One region of the Pseudomonas sp. DCB_BI genome, then DNA from elsewhere that is predicted to be linked to it. Evidence: riboswitches for the same ligand, from Rfam matches in the RefSeq annotation. Region 1 holds a riboswitch; each other region holds the start of a gene.
The links. A riboswitch is a leader RNA that binds a small molecule or an ion and turns the genes downstream of it on or off. The one in region 1 is predicted to bind cobalamin.

Region 1 (7,581 bases):
CAATGGGCGCGCGCGGCACGCAGCCACACCAGGTCGGCGCGCAGGCCATCGACGCCAGCGGCGTAGCAGCGCTCGGTGATCCAGGCCAGCGCCTGGTCGTCCAGGGCGATGCCGGCCAGGGCCTGACGCGCCGCTTGGCAGCGCTCGCGCAGTTGTGCCTGGGCCACGGCCCATTGCGCGCAAAAAGCCTGTGGGTCACTGTCAAAGGCCAGGCGGCGGCGAATGATCTGCTGCCGCGCTGCGGGCTCGGGCAAGCCTTCCAGCACCACGTTCAGGCCAAAGCGGTCGAGCAACTGTGGGCGCAGCTCGCCTTCTTCCGGGTTCATGGTCCCGATCAGCACGAAGCGGGCACTGTGCCGGTGCGAGATGCCGTCGCGCTCGATGCGGTTGGTGCCGCTGGCCGCCACGTCGAGCAACAGATCGACCAGGGTGTCGGGCAACAGGTTGACCTCGTCGACATACAGCACGCCGCCATCGGCCTGGGCCAGCACCCCCGGCGAGAACTGCGCCTTGCCCTGCCCCAGCGCGGCGTCCAGGTCGAGGGTACCGACCAGCCGTTCCTCGCTGGCGCCCAGTGGCAAGGTGACGAACGGGCCTTCGCCGAGCAGGTCGGCCAGGCCACGCGCCAAGGTGCTCTTGGCCATGCCGCGCGGCCCTTCGATCAGCACGCCGCCGATCTTCGGGTCGATGGCGGTCAGGCACAGTGCCAGCTTCAGCGCGTCGGCACCGACCACGGCGGCCAGCGGAAATTGTACGGGTTCACTCATTTCAAGCCTGTTCCTCGCCGTCGAGCAGCTGTTCCTCAAGGGCTTCGCGGTAGTCGCCCGGCGCCTGCCACAGGCCGCGCTGCTGGGCCTCCAGCAAGCGCTCGGTGAGGTCGCGCAGGGCCTCGGGGTTGTGCTCGCGCATGAAGTCGCGGGTGGCCGGGTCGAGCACGTAGGCATCGGCCAGCCCCTGGTAATGGTGGTCGTCGATCAGGTGCGTGGTGGCGTCGAAGGCAAACAGGTTGTCGACCGTCGCCGCCATCTCGAATGCACCCTTGTAGCCATGGCGCTTCACCCCGTCGATCCACTTCGGGTTGAGCGCGCGAGCGCGGACCACCCGGTTAAGCTCTTCCTTCAGGGTGCGGATGCGCGGCCGGTCGGCCTGGCTGTGGTCGCCATGGTAGCTGGCCACGCCGGCCCCGCTCAGGGTTTCCGACGCCGCCAGCATACCGCCCTGGAACTGGTAATAATCGTTGGAATCGAGCAGGTCGTGCTCGTGGTTGTCCTGGTTTTGCAGCACCGCCTGTACCTTGGCCAGGCGCTGGGCGAACTGGGCGCGGGCCGGGGTACCGTCGTCGCTACCCCCGTAGGCGTAGCCGCCGTGGTTGAGGTAAACCTCGGCCAGGTCGTCGCGGCTATGCCACAGCCGGCCGTCGATGGCGTTCTGCACCCCGGCCCCGTAGGCACCTGGTTTGGCACCGAACACCCGCCAGCCGGCCTGGCGCGCGGCCTGTTCAGCGTCAACGCCCTGTTCAAGCAGGGCAGCACGCTCGCCGCGCACCCGGGCGGCCAGGGGGTTGAGGCTGTCGGGCTCGTCCAGCGCGGCCACGGCCTGCACTGCAGCATCGAACAGGCGGATCAGGTTGCCGAAGGCATCGCGGAAAAACCCGGAAACGCGCAAGGTCACGTCCACCCGTGGGCGGTCGAGCAGGCTCAGGGGCAGTATCTCGAAATCATCGACACGCTGGCTGCCGGTGGCCCACACAGGCCGCACGCCCATCAGCGCCATGGCCTGGGCGATGTCGTCGCCACCGGTGCGCATGGTCGCCGTGCCCCACACCGACAGGCCCAGCTGGCGCAAGTGGTCGCCGTGGTCCTGCAAGTGGCGCTCAAGGATCAGGTTGGCCGAGGCGAAGCCAAGACGCCAGGCGGTGGTGGTGGGCAGGTTGCGCACGTCCACGGTATAGAAGTTGCGGCCGGTGGGCAGTACGTCGAGGCGGCCCCGGCTAGGCGCGCCGCTGGGGCCGGCCGGTACGAAACGCCCGGCCAGCGCCGCCAGCAGGCCATTCATTTCGGCAGGGCCGCAGGCATCCAGGCTGGGGGCTACAGCGTCACGCAGGGCGTGTACCACGTCGTGCACCGGTTGCCATTCGTTTTGCGCGGGCAGCTGCGCAGTACCGGCCAGCACCTGCTCGATCAGTTGCAGTGCCAACAGTTCAAGGCGCTCGCGGGTGTCGCCACAGGTACGCCAAGGTGCCTCACCCATGGCCTGTAACTGCTCGGGGCGTGCCCCCTGCCACGGCAGGCCCAGCTCGCAATCGAGCGGGTCGAAGCCGGGCACCAGCGCCTTGGCCAACGCCCGTAGCAGGCTGGCATTGCCGCCGCGTCCGTCACCGCGCTCAACCCGCAACAACGCCAGCAGCGTATCCAGGCGCAAGCGCCCTTCAGGCGACTCACCGAACACATGCAGGCCATCGCGAATCTGCGACTCCTTGAGGTCGCACAGGTAGGTGTCCAGCCGTGGCAACCACACCGCGGCATCGTCCAGCTGCCCTTCCAGCTGCAGCTCACGGTCGATGTGGTTGGCCTTGACCAGTTCAAGGATGTCGCGCTGCAACTCGCGGGCACGCCGTGGGTCGAGCAGTTGCGCTTCATAGAACTCATCGGCCAGCTGCTCCAGGTGGCGCAGCGGGCCGTAGGTTTCGGCCCGGGTCAGCGGCGGCATCAGGTGGTCGATGATCACCGCCTGGGTACGCCGTTTGGCTTGGGCGCCCTCACCCGGGTCGTTGACGATGAACGGGTAGATATTCGGCAACGGGCCGAGCAAGGCATCTGGCCAGCACTGCGCCGACAGCCCGACGCCCTTGCCGGGCAACCACTCGAGGTTGCCGTGCTTGCCGACGTGGATCACCGCGTCGGCGGCAAAGGCATGACGCAGCCAGAAGTGGAACGCCAGGTAACCGTGCGGCGGCACCAGATCGGGGTCGTGGTACACGGCGCTGGGGTCCACCTGGTAGCCGCGCGCCGGCTGAATACCGACAAAGGTCAGGCCAAAACGCAAGCCGGCAACCATCAGCCGGCCATTGCGGAACATCGGATCGCGCTGGGGCGGGCCCCAGCGCTCCAGCACCGCCTGGCGGTTGGCCTCGGGCAGGCGGTCGAACGCAGCCTGGTAGTCGTCCAGGCTCAGGCTTTGGGCGCAGGGCCGCTGGTCGAGGTGGTCGAGGTCATTGGTCACGCCGCCAAGCAATTGGTGAATCAGCTGCGTGCCGCTGCCCGGCAGGTCGGCCAGTGGGTAGCCTTGGGCCTGCAATGCCTTGAGGATATTCAGCGCGGCTGCCGGAGTGTCCAGGCCGACGCCATTGCCGATGCGGCCGTCGCGGGTCGGGTAGTTGGCCAACACCAGTGCTACGCGTTTCTGCGCATTTGGCAGGCGGGCAAGCTCGACCCAGCGGCGGGCCAGCTCGGCGACGAAGTCCATGCGTTCGGGGTGGGCCCGGTAGCACACCACGTCGGACTGGCTGCGCTCGCTGCGCCAGGCCATGTCCTTGAAACTGACCGGCCGGGTGATGATGCGCCCGTCAAGTTCCGGCAGGGCGATGTGCATCGCCAGGTCACGCGCGCCCAGGCCCTGCTCGCTGCCTTCCCAGCCGGGCTGGTTGTCCTGCGCGCAAATGGCTTGCAACACCGGGATGTCGCGGCGGAACGGCCGCAGGTTGGGGCGTTCCGGGCTGGACAGGGCAAAGCCGGTGGTATTGACCAGCACCTCGGCGCCGACCTCGTCGAGCCAGGCTTCAACCTGTTCCAGGCAGGCGCTTTCCTTGAGGCTGGCCACGGCAATCGGCAACGGGTTCAGCCCGGCAGCCTGCAGGCGCTGGCAGAACACATCGATGAATGCAGTGTTGGCCGCCTGCAGGTGGGAGCGGTAGAACAGCAGCGGTGCCACCGGCTGTTCAGGGTGCCACTGCGGGTACCAGTCCTCCAGCGTCGCACTGCCCTTGTGCGGGTGATACACCGCCGTGCGCGGCAATGGCTGCGGCTCGTCCCAGGCGTAGTCGCGGCCCAGCCACTGGTTGGCCAGGCAGTTGAACAGGTTGATGGCATTGGCCTTGCCGCCCTGGCGCAAGTAGTGCCAGAGGCGCTCGGCCTGCGCACCCGTGACGCTGCCCAGGCTGGTCAGCTCCGGGTCCGGGCGGTCGTCGCCTGGCACCAGGATCAGCTGCACACCGCGGGCGGCCAGCTCGACCAGCTGTTCGACGCCGTAGCGCCAGTAGCCGACGCCACCGTGCAACGACACCAGGATGACCTTGGCATGGCGCAGCACCTGGTCGACATACAGGTCGACCGAGGCATGGTTCTGCACCTGCATCGGGTTGGCCAGGCGCAAGCTGGGGAAGCCTTCGGGCAATTGCTCGGCGGTATCGGCGAGCAATGCCAGGTGTGAATCGCCGCTGCAGAGAATCACCAGCTCGGCGGGTGTCTGGCCGAGGTCGGCAATGCTGTCATCCGGCACGAAGCCGCCGGGCTGGGTCCGCAGCAGGTGCATGGGTCAGGCGCCCAGGGCCTGGCGCAGGCGCGCTTCCAGCTGCGCCGCATCGAGGTCCTGGCCAATCAGCACCAGGCGGGTGATGCGCGGCTCGTCAGCGCGCCATGCGCGGTCGAAGTGCTTGTCGAAACGGGTACCCACGCCTTGCACCAGCAGGCGCATCGGCTTGCCCGGAATGGCCGCGAAGCCTTTGGCACGGAGGATGCCGAACTCCACCACCAGCTGGGTAAGGGCATCGAGCAACAGGCTTTCGTCGGCTTCTGGCAGGTCGATGGAGATGGAGTCGAAGGCATCGTGGTCATGATCGTCATGGTCGTCACCGTCGTGGTGCGAGTCGTGGTGGGTGCGGCGCCCATCGATATGCGCCTCGGACTCGGCACCCACGCCCAGCAGCACTTCCAGCGGCAGCTTGCCGCTGCTGGCTTCGACCACTTTCACCGCGGGCGGCAGTTCTTCGGCGACTTCGGCGCGGACCTTGGCAAGGCCTTCGGCGTCGATCAGGTCGGCCTTGTTCAACACCACCAGGTCGGCACTGGCCAGCTGGTCGGCGAACAGCTCGTGCAGTGGCGATTCGTGATCCAGGTTCGGGTCGAGCTTGCGCTGCGCATCGACCTGTTCCGGGTAAGCAGCAAAGGTGCCGGCAGCCACCGCAGGGCTATCGACCACGGTGATAACGGCATCGACGGTGCAGGCGTTGCGGATTTCCGGCCACTGGAAGGCTTGCACCAGCGGTTTTGGCAGGGCCAGGCCACTGGTTTCGATCAGGATGTGGTCCAGGTCGCCCCGGCGTGCCACCAGCTCGCGCATGACCGGGAAGAACTCCTCCTGCACGGTGCAGCACAGGCAGCCGTTGGCCAGTTCATAGACGCGGCCGCTGGCTTCTTCTTCGGTGCAACCGATGCTGCACTGCTTGAGGATTTCGCCGTCGATGCCCAGTTCGCCGAATTCGTTGACGATCACCGCAATACGGCGGCCTTGGGCGTTGTCGAGCATGTGGCGCAGCAAGGTGGTCTTGCCCGAGCCGAGGAAGCCGGTGACGATGGTGACGGGGAGCTTGGCCAGTGTTTTCATGTCGCATTGCCCTTGGCAGTATGGCGCGGGCATGCAGGACGACAGCCACGGGCCAGACCGGCCGGGCTTGTTCGCCACCGGATCACCCCGCCCGGTTGAAAGTCGAAAACGTTGCGAGGCAGGTCTCCTGGCTTGCACCGTTCCAGTCGCCTGCTGATGCAGCAGTCTGGCGGGATGACGCCTTCCCGCGCCTGGCGCAGTGGCTGTGTCGATCCGTTGTCGGTGCTTACAGTTGCGGGGGCAGCCGCGGCTTGTACCGCGTTCCCGTCTTAGCTTCGGCCTGGCCGAAGAACCTCGAAGTGGCAAGGCTACGCAGTGGCTGGCGGGTGGTCAACCATTGCTGCGGGGCCGGTCGACAACGCTGGGCGCAAGTGCGCTACAGTGGCGCCTTTATCCACGGTCAAGGACGCACCATGCCCCTCGCCCCTGCCATACCTGTACTGCGCATATTCTCGATCGACAAGGCCAAGGAGTTCTACCTCGATTTCCTGGGTTTCAGCCTGGACTGGGAGCACCGCTTCAGCCCTGACTTGCCGTTGTATATGCAAATCCACCGTGATGGCCTGATCCTGCACCTTTCAGAGCACCATGGCGATGCCTGCCCTGGCTCGACCGTGTTCGCCCGCCTCGACGACCTGCGCGCGCTGGAGCGTGAATTGCAGGGTAAACAGTACGGTTTTGCCCGGCCGGAGGCCGAGCGCCTGGATTGGGGCCTGCAGATGCAAGTGTGGGACCCGTTCGGCAACCGCCTGCGCTTCTGCCAGCAGATCGATGACGAGGCCAACCCGTGAAGGCTTTGGGCAAGCGCGAAATAGGCCGCCTGGAGCGGGAGTTGGTCGCGTGCCTGACCGATGCCTGCGAAGCCGCCAAGGCGGAGATTGTCGGCTTCAGTTGGCTTACCCATCGCCTCGACCCCGAGGACTTTCCGAGCAGCCTGCGTATTACCTGGGTATTCGAGCAAGAGGCCGACAAGGCAGCGGCCGTGGTCGGTGATGCGAAGGCGCGCATGCTGGCACTTACCGCTCTGGCGCTGGAGCAAGCCGGCATTCAGCTGGACCATCCGGCCTGGCATGTGCGATTCGACAGTGAAGAAGCCTGCGCGCACGGCCACGGCGGAGACTGGGCCAAGCGCTTGCAGACGCAGCGCTGAGCCCCAACCGGCAGCCGGTGCTTTACCCGGCCCCAGACGGTCCGTTAGGCTACGCATTCTGTAAATTACGAGGTGTTCGTCCAATGCGCCATTGATGCCGCCGTCCGTTCGACGGCCAGTCTTCAGCCTCCGGTTCGTACCGGAGATGTCGCGGCATTTATGGAGTTGTGCATGACGAACACGTCGACGCTGACGCTGGACAGCGTGTCCTTGGCCTTGCCTGATGGCAGGCCGCTGTTTAGCAACCTCAACGAAACCATCGACCAACGGCGCACCGGCCTGGTCGGGCGCAATGGCGTGGGCAAAAGCCTGCTAGGGCAGATTCATGCCGGCCAGCGTGAACCGAGCAGCGGCCATTGTCGACGCCTCGGGCCTGTCCATTTGCTGGACCAGCAAGTCATCGAGCGCACGCAGGCCCAGCAGCAACTTGCCCGGCTGAAGCAGGAGCAGCAGCGCCAGGCCCGTGAACTGCAGCGCCAACGCGAAGACCTGGAGCGCCATCAAGCGCGGGCCGGGCACCAAGCCAAGCACGCCAACCAGGCCAAGATTCTGATCCACCGCAAGCAGGAGCGCAGCCAGGCCACCGCTGGCAAGCAGCGCCGCGACCATCGCGATGCTCGGCAAACGCTACTGGGCCAAGTGCGTGACGCCGCCCGCAAGGTGGAGCAAGACAGCGCTATTACCTTGTTTTGCGGGGCGCTGATAGTGGTGTCCCATGATGTGGTATTGCTGGAGAACCTGGCGCTGGATGAGTACTTGCTGTTGTAGAAACCAAAAAAAAAGCATCGCAGCCTATCAATTCGTGACTGGCCGTTCCCGATCCGCCAAGG
Region 2 (7,581 bases), on a different contig from region 1:
GCGCGTGACCGATGGCTGGGGTGGCCCACAAGTGCAGCGCCTGGCTTGGCCGACAGGGTTGGAGGGGTTGCCGGCCGGTTACCCGTTCGAACCGTTCGACCTGCCACCCACCCCGACCGCACTGATTCCCTTTCCGGATGGCCAGCGCGTGCTGCTGGTGAGTGCCCAAGGCATCTTCGTGTTGGCCAGCGCGGGGGCAACACGCCTGCTGCCGCACCAGGCACGGGTACTCGACGCATTGGCTGAAGGCACCGAGCCGGAAGACATCAGCCTGGGGCTGAGCATGGAGCATGGCAGGGTGTCGGCAGATGGCCGCTTGATCGTGGTCGGCGAGCAAGGCAGCCGCCACCTGGTGCTGGACGACCAGCTCCGGCTTGTGGCAGAGGTCGGCCCCGGCAGCGAATACCCGCACTTTGCGCTGTTCAACCGTGCCGGTGACCAGGTGATTCTCAATGCCTGCCACTTCTACAGCGGTGCCACGCTGGCGGTCCGGGTGGTCGATCTGCCCGGGTTGAAAACCGACTACTACAGCCAGGATCCGCGTACCCCGCTGGTGCAGGATGGCGCCCGCGTGTATGCCGGGGTAGCACGCGCTGGCGAGTACATCGTGGGGGATGCCTATGGCTACCTGCGGGCCTTTGGCGAAGATGGCAAGGAGCATTGGCAGCACTACCTGGGGTCGACCATCAGTGCCATGGACATCAGTGCCGACGGGCACACGCTGGTGGCAGCGAGCCATGCGGGAATTGTGTCGGTGATCGCCCTGGACAGCGGGCGGCCTGCGTGGCAGATCGGAACCGGGGCGCACGGCGAGGTGCGCCGCTGGTTGTTCTGGAAGGGCTGGGACAAGGCACTGGCCTGGTGACAGATTGGGCATTCACATTGCCCCAACCGGCTTCTTCGCTGGCTGGCCCACGCCAGGGCCAGCCCAGGCAACCGCCGATCAGCCCTGCAAAGTAGCCATGTCGATCACGAACCGGTACTTCACATCCCCGGCAATCATGCGCTCATAGGCCTGGTTGATGTTGCGGATATCCAGCATCTCGATATCGCAACGAATGTCGTGCGCTGCACAGAAATCCAGTACTTCCTGGGTTTCGGCAATACCGCCGATCAACGATCCCGCCAGCACCCGGCGCTTCAATACCAGGTTGGCCGCATGCACTGCCGGGTCGATCGGTTCGATCAGGCCGACCAGGATGTGCACGCCATCGAACTTCAGGGTTTCCAGGTACGGGTTGAGGTCGTGTTGGACCGGAATGGTGTCGAGCAGGAAATCGAAACGGTCGGCCGCAGCACGCATCTGCTCGGCATCGGTGGACACGATCACATGGTCGGCACCCTGGCGCCGGGCTTCCTCGGCCTTGGCCTGGGAGCGGGTGAACAGGGTCACTTCCGCGCCCAGCGCCTTGGCCAGCTTGATGCCCATGTGGCCGAGGCCGCCCATGCCAAGGATGCCGACCTTGTGGCCAGGGCCAACGCCGTGATGCTTGAGCGGCGAATAGGTGGTGATGCCGGCACACAGGATTGGCGCAGCGCTGGGCAGGTCCATGCCGGCCGGTATGCGCACCACGAAGTGCTCGCTGACCACGATGCTGCTGGAGTAACCGCCCATGGTATTGCTGCCATCCACGCGGTCCGGGGTGGCATAGGTCATGGTCGGGCCTTCCAGGCAGTATTGCTCCAGGTCCTTGGCGCACGCCTCACAGTGGCGGCAGGAGTCGACCATGCAGCCGACGCCCACCAGGTCACCGACCTTGTGCGCGGTAACCTTGTCGCCTGTGGCGGTGACGCGGCCGATGATCTCGTGGCCAGGCATCAGCGGGTACACCGCAATGCCCCATTCATTGCGCGCCTGGTGGATGTCGGAGTGGCACACACCGCAGTACAGGATCTCGATGGCGACATCGTCCGGGCGCGGGCTGCGGCGCTCGAAGGTCATGGGGGCCAGAGGGCTGGTCGGGGTTTGGGCGGCGTAACCGATGGCGGTGTACATGCAGGACCTCGCAGTAAAGTGAAACGATTCAGGCGACGCATTTTGCCCGCCGTTCAACGCTACGCCCACAGCGGATTCTCCGGCATGCATGCCTGATTCTCCGAACATGCCTTCCCCATCTGACGCCACGCCTTCAATCTGCGATGATTAAGCTGTCTGATTCTCTGCCCGTGGTGCTCCATGCAACTGACCCGCCATGTCGATGCCAATGCGCCGCTTTGCGCGCTGATCCGAAGCCTCGCCAGCCGCCCCGGCTTCGTCCCTACGCACCTGCCCCAGGTGCAGGTGTTGAGCTGGGACCACTATGTGGCCAGCAGCCCACAAATCTACGAACCCAGCCTGATGATCCTGGCCCAGGGCAGCAAGCTGGCACGCCTGGGGCCACGGACCCTGGAATATGGTGCCGGGCATTACCTGGTGCAGGCGCTGTCGGTACCGTTCATGTGCGAAACCTTCGCTACCCGCGAGGCGCCGCTGTTGGGCGTGGCGGTGGATATCGACCGTGGCGTGCTGGGTGAACTGGTACAGGAGATGGACCTGGCGCCGGACCCGGCAGTCCAGGCGCAAACCCCGCAATCGATGACCTCGGCGGCACTGGATGCACCGATGCGCGAGAGCGTGGAACGGTTGCTGCGCTGCCTGCATGACCCGATGGACGCCAAGGTGTTGGGGCCGGCGCGGGTGCGCGAGGTGCTGTACACCGCCTTGCGTGGCCCACAAGCCGGCGTGTTGCGGGCGTTGGTGGAGCAACAGGGGCACTTCGCCCGCATCGCTGCTGCCCTCGCCCACGTGCGCGAGCACTACAGCGAGCCACTGAGTGTGGAAACCCTGGCCGCGCGCGCCAACATGAGCGTTTCAACGTTCCACGAGCACTTCAAGCGCTGCACCGACATGGCGCCGATGCAGTACCTCAAGCGCCTGCGGTTGCTGAAGGCGCAGCAGATGCTGATCGGCGAAGGCTTGGGTGTCGCCCAGGCGGCGCACCGGGTGGGCTACCAGAGCACGTCGCAGTTCAGCCGCGAGTACAAGCGCCAGTTCGAGCGCAGCCCTGGAGATGAACTGCCGTACCAGAGCTTGCCGGTTTGACACATGCCCCGATCGGCGTCGCTTACCTCGCGCCGTGACACCTCAACCCCGCCCGGCAGGGCAGCGAAATCGCCACCGGAGTCAGCCTGCAAGCGGCCACTGCGCTACCGGCCAGTAAGCGCCCTTGCGCGATTCATACAGGGTGAAATGACGGGCGCCGAGGAAAAACGCTGGCGCACTGCTGGCCTCTGGCGGCTGGCCGCGGTAATCCCTGGACAGCGTCAGGTGCGGGCGATATTCGCGGCTGGCCGCCTCCACCCCCAGCGGCAGCAACGCCTGCTGCAGGGCGTACACCAGTTGCAAAAGGGCCGGTGGAATCTGCTGCGCCTCCAGTACCAAGGCATTGGCCCGCTGCCACACCTGCAAGCGGTCGAGCAGCAACCGTGGCGCCGCCCCCAGCAGCGTCAACTGGTCAACTGCCGCGCAAATGGCTGGCACCTGAGCGGCATCCACATCACCAAGGAACAGCAGCGTGACATGGAAGTTGGCGGCCGGCACCGGCTTGCCACTGCGCAGGTTCAGCTCCCGTCGCCACTGGGCCAGGGCACGGCGCTGGGTATCGCTTACCGGCAAGGCGAAGAACAGTCGCTTGAAGGGGCTGCCACTGGGACGGATATCCTGAACCATACAAACTCCTGAACATGAAACGATTGCGCACGACTGTCGGGCATTACACCAATGTCGCCCCGTCGTTTCGTAACAATCAGTACAAACTACCCCCATGATTGTTTATGCTGGCGGGCTTATGCCATGGCGCATGGCTATTTTTCGACAAGTAAACGTCCATGAAAATTGCACTCGTACTCATCTTCATCCTCTCGATCGCCTATGTTCACCTGCGCGGTCGTGTTCGCCACAAGCTGACTCGCCAGCTGGGCGACCATTCCAGTTTCCTGGCACCGGTCAACAGCTTCCTGTACCTGTTCTCCAGGCTCCCGGCCAAGCCTTACCTGCCGGTCGAGGCCTTCCCAGAACTGAAACCGCTGCAGGACCACTGGCAGGAAATTCGCGAGGAAGGCCGCCAGTTGCTGCAGGTTGGGGAAATCAAGAAGTCCGACAATTATGATGACGTTGGCTTCAACTCGTTCTTCAAGACTGGCTGGAAGCGCTTTTACCTGAAGTGGTACGGCGAAAGCCACCCGTCGGCAATGGCCCTGTGCCCACGCACCACCGAACTGCTGCAAGGCATCGGCACGGTCAAGGCAGCCATGTTCGCCACCCTGCCACCGGGCGCCAAGCTGGTGCGCCACCGTGACCCGTATGCGGGTTCGTACCGCTACCACCTGGGCCTGGACACGCCGAACGATGACGGTTGCTACATCAACGTGGATGGCGAGAAATATTCGTGGCGTGATGGCGAAGGTGTGATCTTCGACGAAACCTATATCCACTACGCGGCCAACAATACCGAGCACAACCGCATCATCCTGTTCTGCGACGTCGAGCGCCCGCTCAAGTACCGCTGGGCAACCGCGTTCAACCGCTGGTTCAGCCGCAACGTCATGGCCGCTGCCGCCGCGCCCAACACGGCTGGCGACAAGACCGGCGGGATCAACCGCCTGTTCACCCGCATCTACAAGATCCGCGAACGCGGCAAGGCGCTGAAGAAACGCAACCGCATGCGCTACTACCTGGAGAAGTGGGCCGTGGTTGCTGCGTTGGTACTGGTGTTCATCTACATCTGATGGATGGGCGCAATTGCCATGCGCTCCGCCCAAAGTACAAGCCTCACACCTGCCACTCTTCGACTAGCCTGAAAGCTCCACTCGCAACCACCCCAAGGTGAAGACGATGAGCATGATGGACTGGGACGCCTACCGTAAGCAGTTGATGGCCGGCATCGGCGATCTCAAGCAACTGTCACCCGACACCGTAGCCGGCTACATGACCGCCAGCGGTGCCGGGGCCAAAACCAACCATCTGGACGCGAAGACCCGCGAGCTGATCTCCCTGGCCGTGGCCGTTACCACCCGCTGCGATGGCTGCATCGCCGTGCATTCGCAACAGGCGGTCAAGCACGGTGCCAGCCGTGAGGAAATTGCCGAGGCCCTCGGCGTGGCCGTGGCGATGAACGCCGGAGCCGCGCTGGTCTATTCGGCACGGGCCATGGATGCAGTGGGCAAGGCCAACGGCTGAGCCCGAACGGCGCCGCCGCCCTTGCGCGACGGCGCCGCGCCCCGCAGACTGGGCGGCTTAGCCCGCGCAGGAACCCGCATGATCCACATCCGCCCCATGACGGCCGAAGACTTCGAACGCTTCTGGCCCACCTTCCAGGCCATTGTCCAGGGCCGTGAAACCTATGCTTTCGACCCGGCCCTAGGCTTTGAACAGGCCCGCTCGCTATGGCTAGAGTTGCCCTTGCACACGCTGCTGGCCGAAGAAGATGGCCAACTGTTGGGGTCGTACTACCTCAAGGCCAATGCCGCCGGGCCCGGCGCACACGTGGGCAATTGCGGCTACATGGTCTGCGAGCAGGCACGCGGCCGCGGCGTGGCCCGGCTGATGTGCGAGCACTCGCAGAAACTGGCGCGCCAGGAGGGTTTCCTGGCGTTGCAGTTCAACTCGGTAGTGGCGACCAATGAAGTGGCGGTGGCGCTGTGGCACAAGCTGGGTTTCGAAACCGTCGGCCGCTTGCCCAAGGCCTACCGCCATGCCCGCCTGGGGCTGGTGGATTGCCTGGTGATGTACAAGTGGCTGGCCGATGAGCCGGTGGTGGAGAAGCCGCCGCTGCTGATCGGGCGCAAAAATATCGAGGCGCGGGTGTCGCGCAGGCGCGGGCGCTGACCCTCGCGTGCACGTCCGGCCCGTTCGCGGGTTTCATCAGCAAGGTCACCTCGGCATGCGGGTTGGTGCGGCCCTTCAGGTTGACCGTGCCGCTGCCATGTATTCATGCGAAATCACTACACGCCAACATTTGACGCCCAGCATTTCAGTGGTGATATGCGCCCCAGTTTCAGGTGTCCTGCGCCGCCGCGCGCAGGGTGAAACGGGAAGCCGGTGCGTCGTGTTAACCACGACAAGTCCGGCGCTGCCCCCGCAACGGTAAGCGAGCGAACCCTTCGAGATACCACTGTGCCTTGGCATGGGAAGGTGAAGGTTTCACGCCCCTCGCAAGCCCGGAGACCGGCCTGGAGCTTCACTTGGCAACCCGCGGTGGGCGGGCGCAGGCCGGTATCCGTGCGCGCGCCTGCCTGCACGGTTCGCCTTTGCGTGTTTTCCACCGGGATCCATTCATTCCTGCAGCAGTGGAACGACATGTCCCGTATGTTCAAGCTTCACCCTTTGGCGGCCTGCCTGGCCGTCACCCTGCCGGCCCTGGCTGATGACCGCGGGCCGCAGCCCTTGGCCCTGCCCTCCACGGCCATCACCGACACCCTCGACAACCGCACCCTCGACCTGAGCACACCCACCCAGGCCGGCTCGCGTCTAGGCCTCAGTGCGCTGGAAACACCCGCCAGCACCAGCAGCATCAGCGCCGAACAGATCCAGCAACGCAACAACTTCACCGTGCAGGATGCGGTGACCCGTTCGCCAGGCATCACCTTCATTGGCTCGCCGGGCGACGGTGGCACCGGCCTGTCCGCCCGTGGCTTTGCCGGGCACAGCTCGGTGATGACGCTGTTCGACGGCGCACGCCTGTATACCGGCGCTGGCACCCAGACCTTCCCGGTCGATCCATGGATGGTCGAGCGCATCGAGGTGATCCGCGGCCCGGCCTCGGTGCTGCATGGCGAAGGCGCTACAGGCGCGGTGGTCGACGTGATCCCGAAAAAGCCGTTCGCCGGCGAGGTGCGAAACCACCTGCGCCTGGGCTACGGCTCGTGGGACCGCCAGCAGCTTGGCCTGGACAGCGGTGGCAGCTTCAGCGAGCGCTTGAGCTACCGCCTGACCCTGAACCAGCAGGCCGGCAACGGCTGGGTCGACCGCACCACCTCACGCAGCCTGGCCCTGAGCGCGGCACTGCGTTTCGATGCCAGTGACGACCTCAGCTTCACCCTTGCCCATGACCGCGGCGAAGCGCAGCCTGCCAACTATTACGGCACCCCGCTGATCGACGGCCACTACCGCAGCAGCCTGCGCAAGAAAAACTACAACGTGCAGAACGATGTGCAGCGGTACCACGACGAATGGACCCGGCTGACCACCGACTGGACACTGAACGACCATGTCAGCGCCAGCAACCAGCTGTACTACATCAACAGCCGACGCCACTGGCGCAACGCCGAGAACTACGATTGGGACGCCGATCGCCAGCAGCTGCAGCGCGGCAGCTACCTGGAAATCAAGCACAACCAGGAGCAGTTCGGCGACCGCCAGACGTTCACCTTCGACCACTCGCTGTTGGGCCTGGCCAGCAAGACCCTGCTCGGTGCCGAGTACAACAAGGTACGCTTCAACGTCGACAGCAACGCCCCCTACAACGACATCGGCGGCGACTACATGGACCCGTGGCAGCCGCAGCCTGGCTGGTTCCACAGCGCCTCGCCACTGCGCCCGCA
Region 3 (7,581 bases), on a different contig from region 1:
TTCCTGCACCGCCAGGTCAGCGACCCGATGGCCATCGACACCACCGAGCCGTCGCTGTTCGTCAGCCGCACCCTGGCCCACCTGTGTGCGCCAGTGTTCGTGCTGCTGACCGGCCTGTCGGCCTGGTTGTACGGCGAAAAACACCAAAGCCGCAGCGATGTCTCGGCGTTCCTGTTCAAGCGCGGGCTGTTCCTGGTGGTGCTGGAATTCACGCTGGTCAACTTCGCCTGGACCTTCCAGCTGCCACCCAGCGTGATCTACCTGCAGGTCATCTGGGCCATCGGCGTCAGCATGATCGCCCTGTCACTGCTGGTGTGGCTGCCACGCGCGGCGCTGCTGGTACTGGCGGCGGTGATCATCGCTGGCCATAACCTGCTCGACAGCCTGCACTTTGGCGTGCAATCGGCCCTGCACGTGCCGTGGGCGATCCTGCATGACCGCGGTTGGCTGGAGTATTCCGAACACCTGCGCCTGCGCACGTCCTACCCGGTGCTGCCGTGGATCGGCGTCATCGCCCTCGGCTACGGCCTGGGCCCCTGGTTTGCCCGTGGCAGCCAGGCAGATCAACGCCAGCACCGCTTGCTGCTGGCCGGGCTGCTCGCGCTGCTGGGCTTTGTCGCGCTGCGCATGTTCAACGGTTATGGTGAAGCGCCGTGGAGCGGCTACCCCACGTTGACGCAAACCCTGATGAGCTTCTTCAACATCACCAAATACCCGCCCTCGCTGCTGTTCCTGGCCCTCACCCTGAGCTGCGGCCTGCTGTTGCTGCGCGCCTTCGAACGCGCCGGCCAGGCACGCTGGATCAGCGTCCTGGCGGTGTTCGGTGCAGCACCCATGTTCTTCTATCTGCTGCACCTGTATGTACTGAAATTGCTGTACCTGGCCAGCGTGGCACTGTTCGGCCTCAACCATGGCGACTATTTCGGCTTCGACGGCATTGCGGCGGTGTGGCTGGGCGCCCTGCTGTTGGCGGTTTCGCTGTACCTGCCGGTGCGCTGGTTCGCCCGGCTGAAGCAGCGCCGCCGTGATATCGGCTGGCTGAAGTACTTCTGAAAAGCATTTTCACCCGGCGCCGCGATGGTCTACCATGCGGGCCGCCGGTTTCCACCACGGAATTAATAGGGAATCCCAGGCCCGCCAATACGGGCCAAACGGAACTGCCCCCGCAACTGTAGGTGCCGAGCCTGCTCCATCAATGCCACTGAGTCGCTGACTCGGGAAGGCCGGGGCCAGGTGAAGACGCACCAGTCAGGAGACCTGCCGGCCTACATTCACCAACCGGCGGGGTGTCCGGGATTGGCCATCAGTGTTGCCCCTGCGGCCAGCGGGGGCTCGGCGATGCCTGTCCGTGCGTTCATTCCGTGAACTGTCCGATAGGAGATCGCCCAGCATGCTGCCCCGTTTCGCCACCCTGCTCGCCGGCCTCGGCCTCGGCCTCACCGGCCTGGCCCAGGCCGCTGCCACCCACTACCCGCTGACGGTCGACAACTGCGGCAAACCGCAGACCTTCGCCCACGCGCCGCAGCGTGCGGTCACCATCGGCCAGGCTGGCACCGAAATGCTTTACGCACTGGGCCTGGGCGACAAGCTGGCTGGTACCTCATTGTGGTTCAACAACGTGCTGCCCGAGTATCAGGCCGTGAACGCCAAGGTACCGCGCCTGGCTGATAACGACCCCAGCTTCGAGGCCGTGGTGGGCAAGCGCCCGCAACTGGTAGCGGTGCAGTTCGAATGGATGGTCGGCGCCCAGGGCGTAGTCGGTACCCGCGAGCAGTTCGACGAGCTGAAGATCCCCACCTACCTGCTGCCATCGGACTGCGAAGGCAAAGACAACCTGGTGGGCGCCGATGGCACTCGCCTGCAGGCGTTCCAGGTCGACAGCATCTACAAGAGCGTCAGCCAACTGGCGGAAATCTTCGACGTACAGGCCCGCGGCACGGCGCTGAACGCTGAGCTCAAAGGCCGTCTGGACAGCGCCAGGGCGCAACTGGCCGGCAAGGACCTGTCGACGACCTCGGCGCTGTTCTGGTTCTCCAGCGCCGACCTGGACATCGACCCCTACGTGGCCGGCCGCCAGGGTGTGGCGGACTTCATGCTGCGCACCCTCGGTGTGCGCAACGTTATCGAATCCAACGAGGAATGGCCCACCGTAGGCTGGGAAACCCTGGCCAAGGCCAACCCCACCTGGTTGATCATCGCCCGCATGGACCGCCGCCGCTTCCCGGCCGACGATTACCAGAAAAAGCTGGAATTCCTGCGCAGCGACCCGGTAACCCGCAACATGGATGCGGTAAAGCACGACCGCATCATCATCCTCGACGCCGATGCCATGCAGGCCGGCATCCGCCTGTTCCGTGGGGTGCAGACGTTGTCGGCAGCCTTTGCCAGCGGTAAAGCCAGCCAGTGATCAGTCGACTGTTACCCTGCACTGCCGTTGCCCTGGCAGCCCTGTTGGCGGCCCTGCTGGCCGGGACTGCCATTGGCGAAACCAACCTGTCCCCCAGCGTGGTCGGCCAGGTGCTGGCCAACCACCTGTGGCAGGCCGGTTACCCGGTCGATCCGATCGATGCCGGCATCGTCTGGAACTACCGGCTGACCCGTACGCTGGTCGCGGCGGCCTGCGGTGCCGGCCTGGCCACCTGCGGCGTGATTCTCCAGGCCCTGTTGCGCAACCCACTGGCCGAGCCTTACCTGCTGGGCCTGTCTGCCGGTGCTTCGACCGGTGCAGTACTGGTCGGCCTGCTAGGCCTGGGTAGCCTTGCCTTGAGCATGTCTGCCGGGGCCTTCATTGGTGCCCTGGCGGCTTTCGCCCTGGTGCTGGTGCTGGCCCGCGCGGCCGGCCCGAGCAGCAACAATGCCCCAGTGATTCTGGCCGGTATCGCCGGCTCGCAACTGTTCAACGCCCTGACCGCATTCCTGATTACCAAGTCAGCCACCGCCGAGCAGGCGCGTGGCATCCTGTTCTGGCTGCTGGGCAACCTCAGCGGCGTGCGCTGGCCTTCGGTGTATCTGGCCGTGCCGGTAGCGCTGTTCGGCTTGCTGGTGTGCCTGTGGCATCGCCGCGCGCTGGATGCGTTCACCTTCGGCGCCGATTCGGCAGCCTCGCTAGGCATCCCGGTGCGGCGTACCCAGTTGCTGCTGATCAGCTGTGCTGCGCTGGTGACGGCGGTGATGGTATCTATCGTCGGCGCCATCGGATTTGTCGGGTTGGTAATCCCCCATGCCCTGCGCCTGCTGCTCGGCCCCGGGCACAGCCGACTGCTGCCCGCCAGTGCATTGGGCGGCGCGTTGTTCCTGATCGCCGCCGATATCCTTTCGCGCACGCTAATCACGGGCCAGGTGATTCCGGTGGGCGTGGTGACTGCGCTGATCGGTGCACCGGTCTTCGCCCTGATCCTGGTCAGCCGCAGGGGGCGCCCATGACGGTGATGTGTGCGGCTACGCTATCGCCACTCAGCTGCCAGGGCCTGGGCTTGCAGCTGGCCGGCAATAGTGTGCTCAGCGATATCGACCTGGGTGTCGTTGCCGGGGAAACCCTAGGCATCGTGGGCCCCAACGGTTCGGGCAAGTCCTCGCTGCTGAAGTTGCTGGCTGGCCTGCGCAAGCCTGCCAGCGGCAGCGTGCAACTCATGGGTGAACCACTGGCACACATGCCTCGCCGACGGGTCGCCCAGGCGTTGGCACTGGTCGAACAGCAGGCCGATACCCTCGATGCGATCAACGTGTTCGATGCGGTTGCCTTGGGCCGCACGCCGTGGCTTTCAGCCCTGGCACCGTTCTCCCGGGACGACCGCGCCATCGTCGAGCAAGCCTTGGCCGACCTTGATGCCCTGCACCTGCGCACCCGCTTGTGGGGTTCGCTGTCCGGCGGCGAGCGCCAGCGCGTGCACATCGCCCGCGCCCTGGCGCAGAGGCCGCAGGTCCTGTTGCTGGACGAGCCCACCAACCACCTGGATATCCAGCACCAGTTGAGCCTGCTGCAACAAGTGCAGGCACTGCCAGTCACCACCCTGGTGGCCCTGCACGACCTCAACCAGGCACTTACCTGCGACCGTGTCGCGGTACTCGACAAAGGCCGCCTGGTCGCCCTGGGCGCCCCTTTCGAGGTGCTTACCCCGGGCCTTCTGCTGAGCACCTTCGGCGTCCACGCCCACTACCTTACCGACCCTTACGACGGCGCGCGCATCCTGCGCTTTCGCGCCCCCTGAACCAGGAAGTTCTGCCCATGCTGTTGCGCCCTGTCGCCCTGCTGCTCGCCAGCGCCCTGCTTGCCCCGGCCGCGCAGGCCGAAGTCCATGAAGTGAAAATGCTCAACCGCGGCAGCGACGGCGCCATGGTTTACGAACCCGACCACCTGCGCATTGCGCCAGGTGACAGCGTGCGCTTCCTGCCAACCCAGAACGGGCACAACGCCGCCAGTATGGCAGGCCTGCTACCTGCCGGGGCCACAGCGTTCAAAAGCAAGCTGAACCAACCGTTCGAGCAAACCTTCAGCGTGCCAGGCGTATACGGCATCCAGTGCATTCCGCACCTGGCGATGGGCATGGTCATGGTGATCCGGGTGGGTGACGCGCCCGCAGCGCAAATACCCGCCAGCTTGCCACCCCGGGCCAAGGCGCGCTTGGCCCTGCAACTGCAAAAGCTCGAGGCCGGGCAATGAGCCGGGTGTTGTGGGCTCTGCCCCTGTTGAGCCTGGCGCCTGTCGCCCTGGCCGACTCCGCCCAAGCGCTAAGCCACGGTTTCATCGAAGATGGCAGCTGGAGCATTCTCAACCGCAGCGTGTTCGACCAGCGTGACTACAAGCACGGCGGGCGTAACAGTGCTGCGCGCAATGCCTACAAGCCGCGTAACGCGCGCAATGGCAAAGCCGAGGAATGGGCGTATGGCTTGATGGGCACCTTCCAGTCCGGCTTCACCCAAGGGCTGATTGGTGTCGGGGTCGATGCCCATGCCTACCTGGGCGTGCAACTCGACAGCGGCGGAGGGCGCGCCGGCAAGGCGCGTTTGCTGGGTGTCGACAACGACGGTCACCCGAAGAACGAATACAGCCGTGGGGGCGCGGCAGTGAAACTGCGCATGGCCAATACCGTGCTGTCCTACGGTGAGCAGCGGGTCAAGACCCCGGTGTTCAGCTCTTCAGACAGCCGCCTGCTGCCCGAGACCGCCACCGGTTGGTTTCTCACCAGCAACGCGTTCGACGCCCTCAAGCTGGTGGCAGGGCACTTCAACGAAAGCACCGACCGCAACGCTTCCAGCCACGATCAGGGCTTTGTGGTGAACTACTCCAACGGCCGGCAGGGCAACAGCTTCGACCTGGCCGGCGCAGTGTGGAACCCCAGCGCTGCCTTCAGCGGCAGCCTGTACACCTCGCGCTATGCAGACAGCTGGAACCAGCACTACCTGGGCGGCACCCTCAGCCAGGCACTGGATGACCGCCGCAGCGTCAGCCTGGACCTCAACCTGTACCGCACCACCGACACTGGCAAGGCGCTGTCCGGGCGTATCGACAACACCACCTGGAGCCTGGTCTCGCGCTACAACCAAGGGCCACACGGCTTCAGCCTGGGCTGGCAGCAAGTAGACGGCAACACGCCATTCGACTACGTGACGCGGGGGGCGATCTTCATTGCCAATGCGGTGCAGATGTCGGACTTCAACGCGCCAAACGAAAAGTCGTGGCAGGCGCGCTACGACTTGAACATGGGTGCCTACGGCGTGCCCGGGTTGAACCTGACGGCGTTGTACGTGCGCGGGTTTGATATCGATGGCACGCACGTCGACCCCGATGGCGGGTATGCGTACTTGGGTTATGGCAAAGGTGGCAAGCATTGGGAGCGCGACCTGGAGGCGCGCTACGTGGTACAGGGCGGCAAGGCCAAGGGCACCACGTTCTCGCTGCGGCATAACGTGCACCGTGGGAACACGGCCCAGGCGGAGCTGGATGGTGACCAGATACGGCTGGCGGTGGAGTGGCCGATTTCGGGCGGTTTTTGACAGATCGCGTTGCCTGAACCGGGGAGGACAAGCAAGCCATGAAGTTTTTTAAATGAACCCGTCGATCACCCCGAAAGCGCCGTTGTAGGCGCTTTCGCACAGGTCAGCGCAGGCGCATTTGCATGTGCGTGGTCTGCCAGACCGGATCTTGCTCCACATCCACCACCACGAACCCTTGCCGCTCCCAGAATGCAATTGCACCGGCCAGGAATGGATGGGTATGCAGGTACAGGCAGCCAATGCCCGCCTGTACCGCCCGCTCGCGCAGTGCACCGAACAACGCGCCCGCCAGGCCATGCCGGCGGTAGTCCGGCAACACGAACAGGCGCACCACTTCGACAACCCGCTCGGCGTGATAATCAAGTTGGGCGAAACGATGGTCATAGGGCAGGTAACCAATCACCGCCACCAGTCGCCCGTTATCGCGGGCCTCCAGGAAGCAGCCCTCGCCCTCCAGATAGGTTTCGGCGAATTGCGCCAGGTCGCGTGGCACAGGGGCGTTCGTCAGCATCGGAAACAGCTGGCGGCGGGCGCTGTCGACAAACGCCAGCACTTCGGCAATGGCGCTGCGCGCCACAGGTTGCAGGGTCCAGGTCGGCATGAGGCTATCGGCAATGGTCGGGAGGGCAAGGTTCTACCGCAGCACGCCGCTCAAGGCAAATCACAGGGCTCGTCGCGACCAGGCGGACATCGTTATAATCGACATTCTTCACTGCCCGACCAGGCCACCCCATGCCTTGCCTCCCGAAGTTGCTGTTGCCACTGTTGCTGACTGCCGCCCTCACCGCCTGCGAGCAGAAACCCTCCCGTGAAGAGCAGATCCTTGCCCAGTTACCGTTGCAGGATGCCTACACGCATAACATCGAACGCATGGCCGGGCTGCTCGGGCGCACGCACCCGCAGCTATCGCAAGCGACCATCCAGGATGTGCTGCGCAAGCACCTCACCGTCGAGGACCAGCGCCAGGACCTGTTCCGCCTGTACAGCGAAAAGAACTTCAGTGACGCCGAGTTCGCCACCATTGTCGCGGCCACCCAGGACCCGGCCAAGGCCCGCGCCCTGGAAGACACCGAAGCCGGCAAGCGCCTCAGCGAAAAACTCACCGGCCTGATGCGCGAGACCGCCCGCGACACGAAGGTCCAGGCGCTGGTCGAGCAGCGCATGCAGCAGGTGGAAGACGAGTTGAACGCGCTGGAAAAGTCAGGCTCCTGAACGTGGCCGGCAAGGTCATCCCCATTCCGTAACCCAATCACCCGAGGTCAGGATTGCCACACGCCAAGCACGGATTGCGCCTGGATCTACGTACACTCATTCTGGTGCTCTGCGCCCTTACCGCCGTGGTGATGCTCTGCGCCAGCTATTTCGCCAGCTACCGGGTACAGCGCCAATTGCTGATCGACCACGCCCTGGAGGCCAACCGGGTGTATGCGACCAAGCTGGCCAGCATCACCGAGACCTTTATCGCCAGCGCCTTGCAACAACTGACCTACAGCGCCAGCGTTCAAGCCCGGCAACTGAGCGACGCCGCTGCGCTGCAGGACGAGACCGACCGCGTGCTTGGCCAGGGCATGGCTTTCAATTCCACAT
Region 4 (7,581 bases), on a different contig from region 1:
CAGCACCGGTTTGCCGGTGCGCTGCTCCAGCCAATCCAGCCCCGGTTGCAACAGCGCGATGTCGCCACGGAAGCGGTTGATCACAAACCCTTTCACCCGAGCCTGCTCACTGGGCGAAAGCAGCTCCAGGGTGCCCACCAGATGGGCGAACACCCCACCACGGTTGATATCGGCGACCAGGATCACCGGGCAGTCCACTGCTTCGGCAAAGCCCATGTTGGCGATGTCGCCAGCACGCAGGTTGATCTCCGCCGGCGACCCTGCGCCTTCAACCATCACCACCGGCCAGGCGGCACTCAGGCGCTGGTGCGAGGCCAACACTGCCTGCATGGCGATCGCCTTGTAATCGTGGTAGGCCACTGCGTTCATGCTGGTAACGGCGCGGCCTTGGATGATCACCTGGGCGCCGGTATCGCTGTTGGGCTTGAGCAGCACCGGGTTCATGTCGGTATGCGGCGCCAATCGGCAGGCCTGGGCCTGTACCGCCTGGGCGCGGCCGATTTCACCGCCATCGGCGGTCACGGCACTGTTCAACGCCATGTTCTGCGGTTTGAACGGCACCACACCGATACCCTGGCGCAACAGCCAGCGGCACAGCGCGGTCACCAGCGTGCTCTTGCCGGCGTCGGAAGTGGTGCCTTGCACCATGAGGGTGGTCATGCCGTTTCCTTTTGATAGGCCGCCAAGGCCAGCGCCAGGCGCTGCTCATCCACTTCAGAGGCAGGCAGGCCCAGGCGCACCGCCGCAGGGTGTTCGAACAGGCGCACCAGGATGCCGCGGCGGGCGAGAAAGTCGTGCAATCGCGCAGCACGTTCGCTGCGCACGTACTGGAACAGGTCGCAGCCACCACTGGGCGCCAGGCCAGCACCGCTCAGCATCGCTGCGAGCCGGTGGCTGGCCGCGGCACAGCGTTCGATCTGCGTACGCTGCGCAGCCTGATCAGCCAGGCTGGCCTGTGCCAGCACCCGGGTCGGGCCATTCACCGTCCATGGCCCAAGCCATTCGGCCAGCCGCAGCAGCAGGCTGTGCTCGGCAGCGACGAAACCAAGGCGTACCCCGGCCAGGCCGAAGAACTTGCCGAACGAGCGCAGCACAATCAGGCCCGGGCGCTCGGCGCAGTCCATCACGCTGCCTGCCGGGGTGTTGTCCATGAAGGCTTCATCAACTACAAGCCAGCCACCCCGCGCGGCCAGACGAGCATGCCAGGCCAGCAGGCGATCACGCGGCACTCGGTGCCCGGTGGGGTTGTTGGGGTTGACCAGCACCAGCACGTCGAGGCTGTCGAGCGCCGCCTCAACCTGGCTTTCGCCCAGCTCCACCAGCTGATGCCCTGCGCGCTGCCAGGCATACGGATGCTCGGCATAACAGGGTGAAAGCACCCCGACCCGGCAGGCTGCGCGCATCAGCGGCAACGCCTGGATAGCCGCCTGCGAGCCGGCCACCGGCAGCAACTGGCTGGCGCCATAATAGGCACGCGCGCTGTCTTCCAGGCCGTCCTCGGTTTCCGGCAGGCGGGCCCAGGCATCGAGTGGAATTGCCGGAATCGGGAACGGCCAGGGCGCAATGCCGCTGGACAAGTCGAGCCACTGCTCGCGGGCAATTCCGTATTGGCGCACCGCGCGCAGCAGGCGACCACCGTGTTCAAGCATTGATATAAGCCCCCAGGCAGATCACCAGCAGCCACAGCCAGACGCCGCGCTGCACCAGGCCCCAACCGCGTTCGATGGCGTCGGCATCGGCCATCGGCCCTTCACCCAGGCGAGGCCGCTCGTGCAATTCGCCGTGGTAAACCGCCGGGCCGCCGAGCTCCACGCCCAGCGCCCCGGCGCCGGCAGCCATCACCGGCCCGGCGTTGGGGCTGTCCCACAGCGGGCCCTGCCTGCGCCAGCAGGCCAGGGCCAGGCGGGTCTTGCCGAGCAGCGCATAGGTGAGCGCCACCAGCCTTGCGGGAATATAGTTGAGGACGTCGTCGATGCGCGCCGCACACCAGCCAAAGCGCTCGAAGCGTTCGTTGCGGTAACCCCACATGGCATCCAGGGTATTGCTCAGGCGGTACAGCACCACGCCTGGTGCGCCAGCCACGACAAACCAGAACAGCGCAGCGAACACGGCATCACTGCCGTTCTCCAGCACCGACTCGGTGGCCGCCCGGGCCACCGCCGGCTCGTCCAGTTCGCGGGTTTCGCGGCTGACCAAAAAGCCGACCCGGCGCCGCGCTTCCTCCAGGTCACCCTGCCGCAAGGCGTTGGCTACCGGCAGCACATGCTCGCCCAGGCTGCGCAACCCCACCGCACAGTACAACGCCAGCACATCCACCAGCCAGCCGACATACGGCAGCCAGGACAGCACCAGCGCCACCAGGGTCAGCGGTAATACCGCCAGAACCCAGGCGCTCACGCCATGACTGCGCCAACCACGACCGCCAGCATTCAATCGGCGCTCGAGGTTGCTGGCCATCTTGCCGAAGGCCACCAGTGGATGGCGCCGCTGCGGTTCGCCCAGCAATGCATCCAGGGCCACCCCGGCCACGGTCAGCAAGGCCACGCTCATTGCTGCTCTCCCCATTGGTTCTCAAACAGCATTTCACTCAAAGGCCGTGCTTCGGCCCAGTTTTCCTGCACCAGCATCGGCACTGGGTAAAACTCGGTGACCGGGCCCAGGCACAGCACCGCGACCGGCTTGGCACCCGCAGGCATACCCAGCAGCGCCGCCAGTTCAAGCGGGTCGAACAGCGACACCCAGCCCATCCCCAGCCCTTCGCCACGGGCTGCCAGCCACAGGTTCTGGATGGCACAGGCCAGCGAGGCCAGGTCCATTTCCGGCAGGGTGCGGCGGCCGAAAATGTGCGGTTCGCGGTTGTCCATCAAGGCTGCCACCAGCAGTTCGGCACAGTCGTTGATGCCTTCCACCTTCAGCTTCATGAAGTCGTCGGAGCGTTCGCCCAATGCCGCGGCAGTGCGCACGCGCTCCGCCTCAACCAAGGCCTGGATCTGCCCACGCAGCTCGCGCCGGGTAATGCGGATGAAGCGCCAAGGCTGCATGAGCCCGACGCTGGGCGCCTGGTGCGCAGCGGCCAGCAGGCGACCGAGCAAGGCAGGCTCAACCTGGCCGCCAGCGAAGTGGCGCATGTCGCGGCGCTCGCCGATGACGCGGTAGATCGCGGCGCGTTCGGTGTCGCTGAAAGCGTGTTCGCTCATGGTCGCAACAGCGCCGCCGCCGCATCCGGGTTGGAAGGGAAGTAGAAGTGCACGTAGGAGGCCGTCAACCGCCCCAGACGGTACACCGCTTCGTTGCCGCGCCCGCCATTGGGGCTCAGGCCGCGGGCAATCGGCTCCAGCCCGGTGCTGGTCAGCGAATGGTGATAGGTGTGCCCGCGCAAGGTACCTTCCGGTAACTCCACCGCCTGCAGCGCCAGGGCCGCGAGGCGCTTCTGCATGGTCGCCTCGCCCGACAGCAGGCCAAGCAGTTCGGCGCGTTCGCCTGCCACATCGGTCAAGGCATCGAGCAGGTACAGCATGCCGCCGCATTCGGCCAACAACGGCTTACCCTGTGCGTGGTGGGTGCGGATCGCCTCGCACATCGATGCGTTCGCTGCCAGCGCCCGGTGATGCAGCTCCGGGTAGCCGCCCGGCAGGTACAGGCTATCGACCTCCGGCAACTCGCGGTCGTGCAACGGCGAGAAGAATTCCAGATGGGCGCCGAGGTTGCGCAGCAGGTCGAGGTTGGCGCCATAGGTGAAGGCGAACGCCTCGTCCCGCGCCACGCCGATTCGCACACCGGCCAGCGCGGCCACGCAGGCTTGAGGCTGCGGTGCGGCAAAGCTCACCGGCGGCGGCAAGGCGGCGTCACAACTGCCACCTAGCGCCTCGGCAGCAGCATCCAGGCGGGCATCCAGGTCATTCAGCTCACTGGCCTGGACCAGCCCCAGATGGCGGCTGGGCAGCTCGATGCCGCGCTCGCGGGACAAACCGCCATACCAGCGCAGGCCCTCGGTCAGGCTGCCCTCCAGCAATTGTGCGTGGCGCAGGCTGCCCACCCGGTTGGCCAGCACGCCGGCAAACGGTAAGTCGGCCTGGTAACGCGCCAGGCCCAGGGCCAATGCACCGAAGGTCTGGGCCATGGCTGTGCCATCTATCACCGCCAGCACCGGTACGCCAAAATGGCGCGCCAGGTCGGCACTGGACGGGGTGCCATCGAACAGCCCCATCACGCCTTCGATCAGGATCAGGTCGGCCTCCCCGGCGGCTTCCCACAATAGCCGGCGGCTTTCCTCCGCGCCGATCATCCACAGGTCCAACTGGTACACCGGCGCGCCGCTGGCCCTTTCCAGGATCATCGGGTCAAGGAAGTCTGGCCCGCACTTGAACACCCGCACCTTGCGCCCGAGATTTCGGTGCAGGCGGGCCAGTGCGGCAGTAACCGTTGTCTTGCCCTGGCCAGAAGCGGGTGCCGCGATCAACACGGCGGGGCAATGGCGCGCCTGGCTCACAGTTCGACGCCCTTCTGTGCGCGGATGCCGGCCTGGAAGGCATGCTTGAGCATGCCCATCTCGGTCACGGTGTCGGCCAGTTCGATCATCTCAGGCTTGGCTGCACGGCCAGTGACGATCACATGCTGCATCGGCGGGCGGGCCTGGATGTCGGACAACACCTGATCGAGGTCGAGGTAGCCATGCTTGAGCGCAATGTTCAGCTCGTCCAGCACCACAAACTGTACGTTCGGGTCCTGCAGCAGCTGGCGCGACACCGCCCAGGCCGCTTCGGCCGCAGCGATGTCGCGTTGACGGTCCTGGGTTTCCCAGGTAAAGCCTTCGCCCATCACGTGGTAGCGCACCTGCTCGGGGAAGCGCCGGAAAAACAGCTCTTCGCCGGTGCTGTTGCGGCCCTTGATGAACTGCACCACGCCGCACTGCATGCCATGGCCCAAAGCGCGCGCGAGCATGCCGAAAGCCGAGCTGCTCTTGCCCTTGCCATTGCCGGTTAGCACCAGCAGCAAGCCGCATTCGTTGGGGGAGTTGGCGATACGTTCGTCGATGACCGCCTTCTTGCGCTGCATACGCGCCAGGTGGCGTTCGTCGCGTTCGGTGGATTCGCTCATCAGGGTTCTCCGCTGGCTGGCACCGCGGCAACGCGCGACGACAGGTAATAGGCAGGCAGACGGAGAGCGCGCAGGGGCCATGGCAAGCGCCACGGTGCACCGCGCATCACCCTCCGTGATGCCGTTGGCAGATATCAGGCCGGTCTCCGGGCTTGTGAGCGGGCCTAGGCCCTGGCCTGCGCGCCTTCCCGGGTGTTGGCACCCAGTGGCCATGCGCGGCCGCGACTCACCTACCGTTGCGGGGGCAGCGCCGGAATCGCGCCACGCTGGCGCCCACCGGCTTCCCAGTTTCACCCTGCCCAGTCGAGGCTGGCAGGGCACCTGAAACACGCGCGAAGGTTAGAGGGTTGCACCCATAGCGTCAATCCAAGCGGCCCGTTTGCTGTCGAACAGGCGTTTTGCTTGACGGCGGGGGGCGGTATCACCGTCAGCATTCATTTTTTCAAAGGGAACCGGCGCTTTGGCTTTTGGGCTTTTGGGCTTTTGGGTTGTGGGCTTTCACATCACGCAGACATTCATTCGCGATAGTGGCGCCTACTCACCTTTCCGCCCTTACGGCGGGTCCCTTTTTGTCCTGGCAAAAAGGAACCAAAAACCGTCCGCTCCCATCATCCGGCCCCTACGCTACGCTCCGGGGTCCCCTCGCTACGGGCATGCTCCCGGGAGTACGCGCCGAAGGCCCCATCCATGGGGCCTCAGCGCTTGACGGGCATCCATGCCCGTCACCTCCCTCCGCATGCCCTTCGCTCGGCCTACTGAAGTCGCAATCTGTGTCGCCTGGGCTACCGCGCGCTTAGAAGCAAAAGCAACAGCTAGAGCCCCGCCGGCCCTGTGGCTTGCGATCGCTTGGCGCTTTTCGCTTTTCGCTTTTGATCTTGCTTCTAAGCGCGCGGTAGCTCAGGCAACGCAGATTGCGACTTCAGGAGGCCGGAGCGAGGGAACCCCGGAGCGCAGCGTAGGGGCCGGATGATGGGAGCGCAGCGTTTTTTGGTTACTTTTTGTCGCGTTGACAAAAAGTGACTCGCCGTAAGGGCGAAAAGGTGAGTCAGAGTCGCCATCGCAAATGGACTATGCGCGCCATTAAAACCAGCACTTTCCCGATTCAAGCTTCAAGGCGTGGTGAGCCAGCCTGTCAACCGAACCTGCCGCCCGCCCCTCAGGGGTTCTGAGCCAGGTGCCCTTGCGGGATCACCCGCTTGGCCTGCAGGTAAGCCTTGGCCCAGTAGCTGTTCGACAGGTAGTCCAGGCGCACCGTGCCACCCGTAGAAGGTGCATGCACGAAGCGCCCCTCGCCGACGTAGATGCCGGCATGGCTGACCTGCGAGCCGCCGCTGGTGGCGAAGAACACCAAATCACCCGACTGCAACGACTTGGCATCCACCGTGGGTGCACGCATCACGATCATTTCCCGCGTCGAACGCGGCAAGCTGATGCCGGCAGCATCTCGGTAGACGTACTTGATCAGCCCGCTGCAGTCAAAGCCAGAGTCCGGCGTGTTGCCACCCCAGCGATAAGGCGTGCCAACCAGACCGATGGCGCGAATCAACACGTCGTCTGCAATCGGCGAAGGGCTGGGCTGGCTGTAGGTCACCTGCGGCTGTACCACAGGGGCCGGCGCAGGCGCACGGCTGGAGCAGGCAGCCAGCAAGGCTGCCAAGGAGAGAAATGCGAAGCGCGCCATCTTTATCATGGCCAGAACATCCTGTCTGAGACCGCTGCGCAGCAGCCGAAAAGAGTTGAGAATTTAGATTAGACGCTTTCTGTAAATGCGCACGGCGGCGAGCTTTTTTCAAAGCATCGCCGCCGCGGCAGGATATATCATTTGGCCATCAGTTGCGCGCGATATTCGTCGGCGCCATGGCCAGGGCACGCTTGGCCTCAATGAAGGTCTTGCTCCAGTAGCGATCACCGAGGCTGTCGATGCGCACGCCACCGCTACGGCGGCTGCTGGAGTGGATGAATTGGTTATCACCCAGGTAGATGCCGGCATGGCTGACGCGACCGCGGCCATTGGTGCTGAAGAACAGCAGGTCACCTGGCTTGAGCTTGTTGCGCGCCACTTTAGGGGCATCGACGTTGATCATTTCACGCGTGGAGCGTGGCAGGGTCATACCTGCCTCCTCGCGGAACAGGTAGCCGATGAAGCCACTGCAGTCGAAGCCAGACTTTTCCGAGGTACCACCAAAGCGGTAGCGGGTGCCGATCAACGACATGCCGCGCTCGAGAATGCTGTCAGCCAGGACTGGCAGCTGGTAAGGCTTGCTGCTGGAGAAGGACGCCAGGTCATCTTCGGTGGCCAGTTCTTCCGGCTCGCCGAACACCGACGAGGGCGAGGCTTTGGCCTTGATTGCCGACTGTGCGGCGATCGGGGTGTGATCCTGAGGCTGTGGCTCTGAATGAGACGCCGGGCCTTGAGCCGCGCAGCCAAAAAGCAGGGTCACGAGTGCGAGTGGCACGAGGGGTGCGAAGCGCTTCAGCATGGGC

Region 2: it holds a riboswitch for cobalamin, as region 1 does, so the genes downstream of both, OO258_RS10420 (TonB-dependent receptor) here and cobW (cobalamin biosynthesis protein CobW) in region 1, are expected to answer to the same signal.
Region 3: it holds a riboswitch for cobalamin, as region 1 does, so the genes downstream of both, OO258_RS10430 (ABC transporter substrate-binding protein) here and cobW (cobalamin biosynthesis protein CobW) in region 1, are expected to answer to the same signal.
Region 4: it holds a riboswitch for cobalamin, as region 1 does, so the genes downstream of both, cobO (cob(I)yrinic acid a,c-diamide adenosyltransferase) here and cobW (cobalamin biosynthesis protein CobW) in region 1, are expected to answer to the same signal.

Annotation. Positions count from the first base shown of each region.
Region 1 covers NZ_JAPFCG010000006.1:164,528-172,108, reverse strand. Annotated here, with positions in the region: gene OO258_RS08890 (ATP-binding protein) at 1-767, opposite strand, end outside; gene cobN (cobaltochelatase subunit CobN) at 769-4,530, opposite strand; gene cobW (cobalamin biosynthesis protein CobW) at 4,534-5,601, opposite strand; cobalamin riboswitch at 5,701-5,913, opposite strand; gene OO258_RS08875 (glyoxalase superfamily protein) at 6,015-6,392, shown strand; gene OO258_RS08870 (hypothetical protein) at 6,389-6,751, shown strand; partial or broken gene OO258_RS08865 (ATP-binding cassette domain-containing protein) at 6,923-7,450, shown strand.
Region 2 covers NZ_JAPFCG010000008.1:2,152-9,732, forward strand. Annotated here, with positions in the region: gene OO258_RS10385 (hypothetical protein) at 1-865, shown strand, start outside; gene calA (vanillin reductase) at 944-1,996, opposite strand; gene OO258_RS10395 (AraC family transcriptional regulator) at 2,177-3,082, shown strand; gene thpR (RNA 2',3'-cyclic phosphodiesterase) at 3,164-3,709, opposite strand; gene lpxO (lipid A hydroxylase LpxO) at 3,868-4,767, shown strand; gene OO258_RS10410 (carboxymuconolactone decarboxylase family protein) at 4,874-5,218, shown strand; gene OO258_RS10415 (GNAT family N-acetyltransferase) at 5,297-5,866, shown strand; cobalamin riboswitch at 6,021-6,229, shown strand; gene OO258_RS10420 (TonB-dependent receptor) at 6,338-7,581, shown strand, end outside.
Region 3 covers NZ_JAPFCG010000008.1:10,872-18,452, forward strand. Annotated here, with positions in the region: gene OO258_RS10425 (DUF1624 domain-containing protein) at 1-1,053, shown strand, start outside; cobalamin riboswitch at 1,082-1,280, shown strand; gene OO258_RS10430 (ABC transporter substrate-binding protein) at 1,391-2,407, shown strand; gene OO258_RS10435 (FecCD family ABC transporter permease) at 2,407-3,423, shown strand; gene OO258_RS10440 (ABC transporter ATP-binding protein) at 3,420-4,208, shown strand; gene OO258_RS10445 (pseudoazurin) at 4,226-4,660, shown strand; gene OO258_RS10450 (OprD family porin) at 4,657-5,994, shown strand; gene OO258_RS10455 (GNAT family N-acetyltransferase) at 6,098-6,595, opposite strand; gene OO258_RS10460 (hypothetical protein) at 6,727-7,206, shown strand; gene OO258_RS10465 (sensor domain-containing diguanylate cyclase) at 7,260-7,581, shown strand, end outside.
Region 4 covers NZ_JAPFCG010000013.1:24,849-32,429, reverse strand. Annotated here, with positions in the region: gene OO258_RS15390 (cobyric acid synthase) at 1-660, opposite strand, end outside; gene cobD (threonine-phosphate decarboxylase CobD) at 657-1,649, opposite strand; gene cbiB (adenosylcobinamide-phosphate synthase CbiB) at 1,642-2,550, opposite strand; gene bluB (5,6-dimethylbenzimidazole synthase) at 2,547-3,197, opposite strand; gene OO258_RS15370 (cobyrinate a,c-diamide synthase) at 3,194-4,489, opposite strand; gene cobO (cob(I)yrinic acid a,c-diamide adenosyltransferase) at 4,486-5,097, opposite strand; cobalamin riboswitch at 5,217-5,437, opposite strand; gene OO258_RS15360 (C40 family peptidase) at 6,254-6,787, opposite strand; gene OO258_RS15355 (C40 family peptidase) at 6,927-7,577, opposite strand.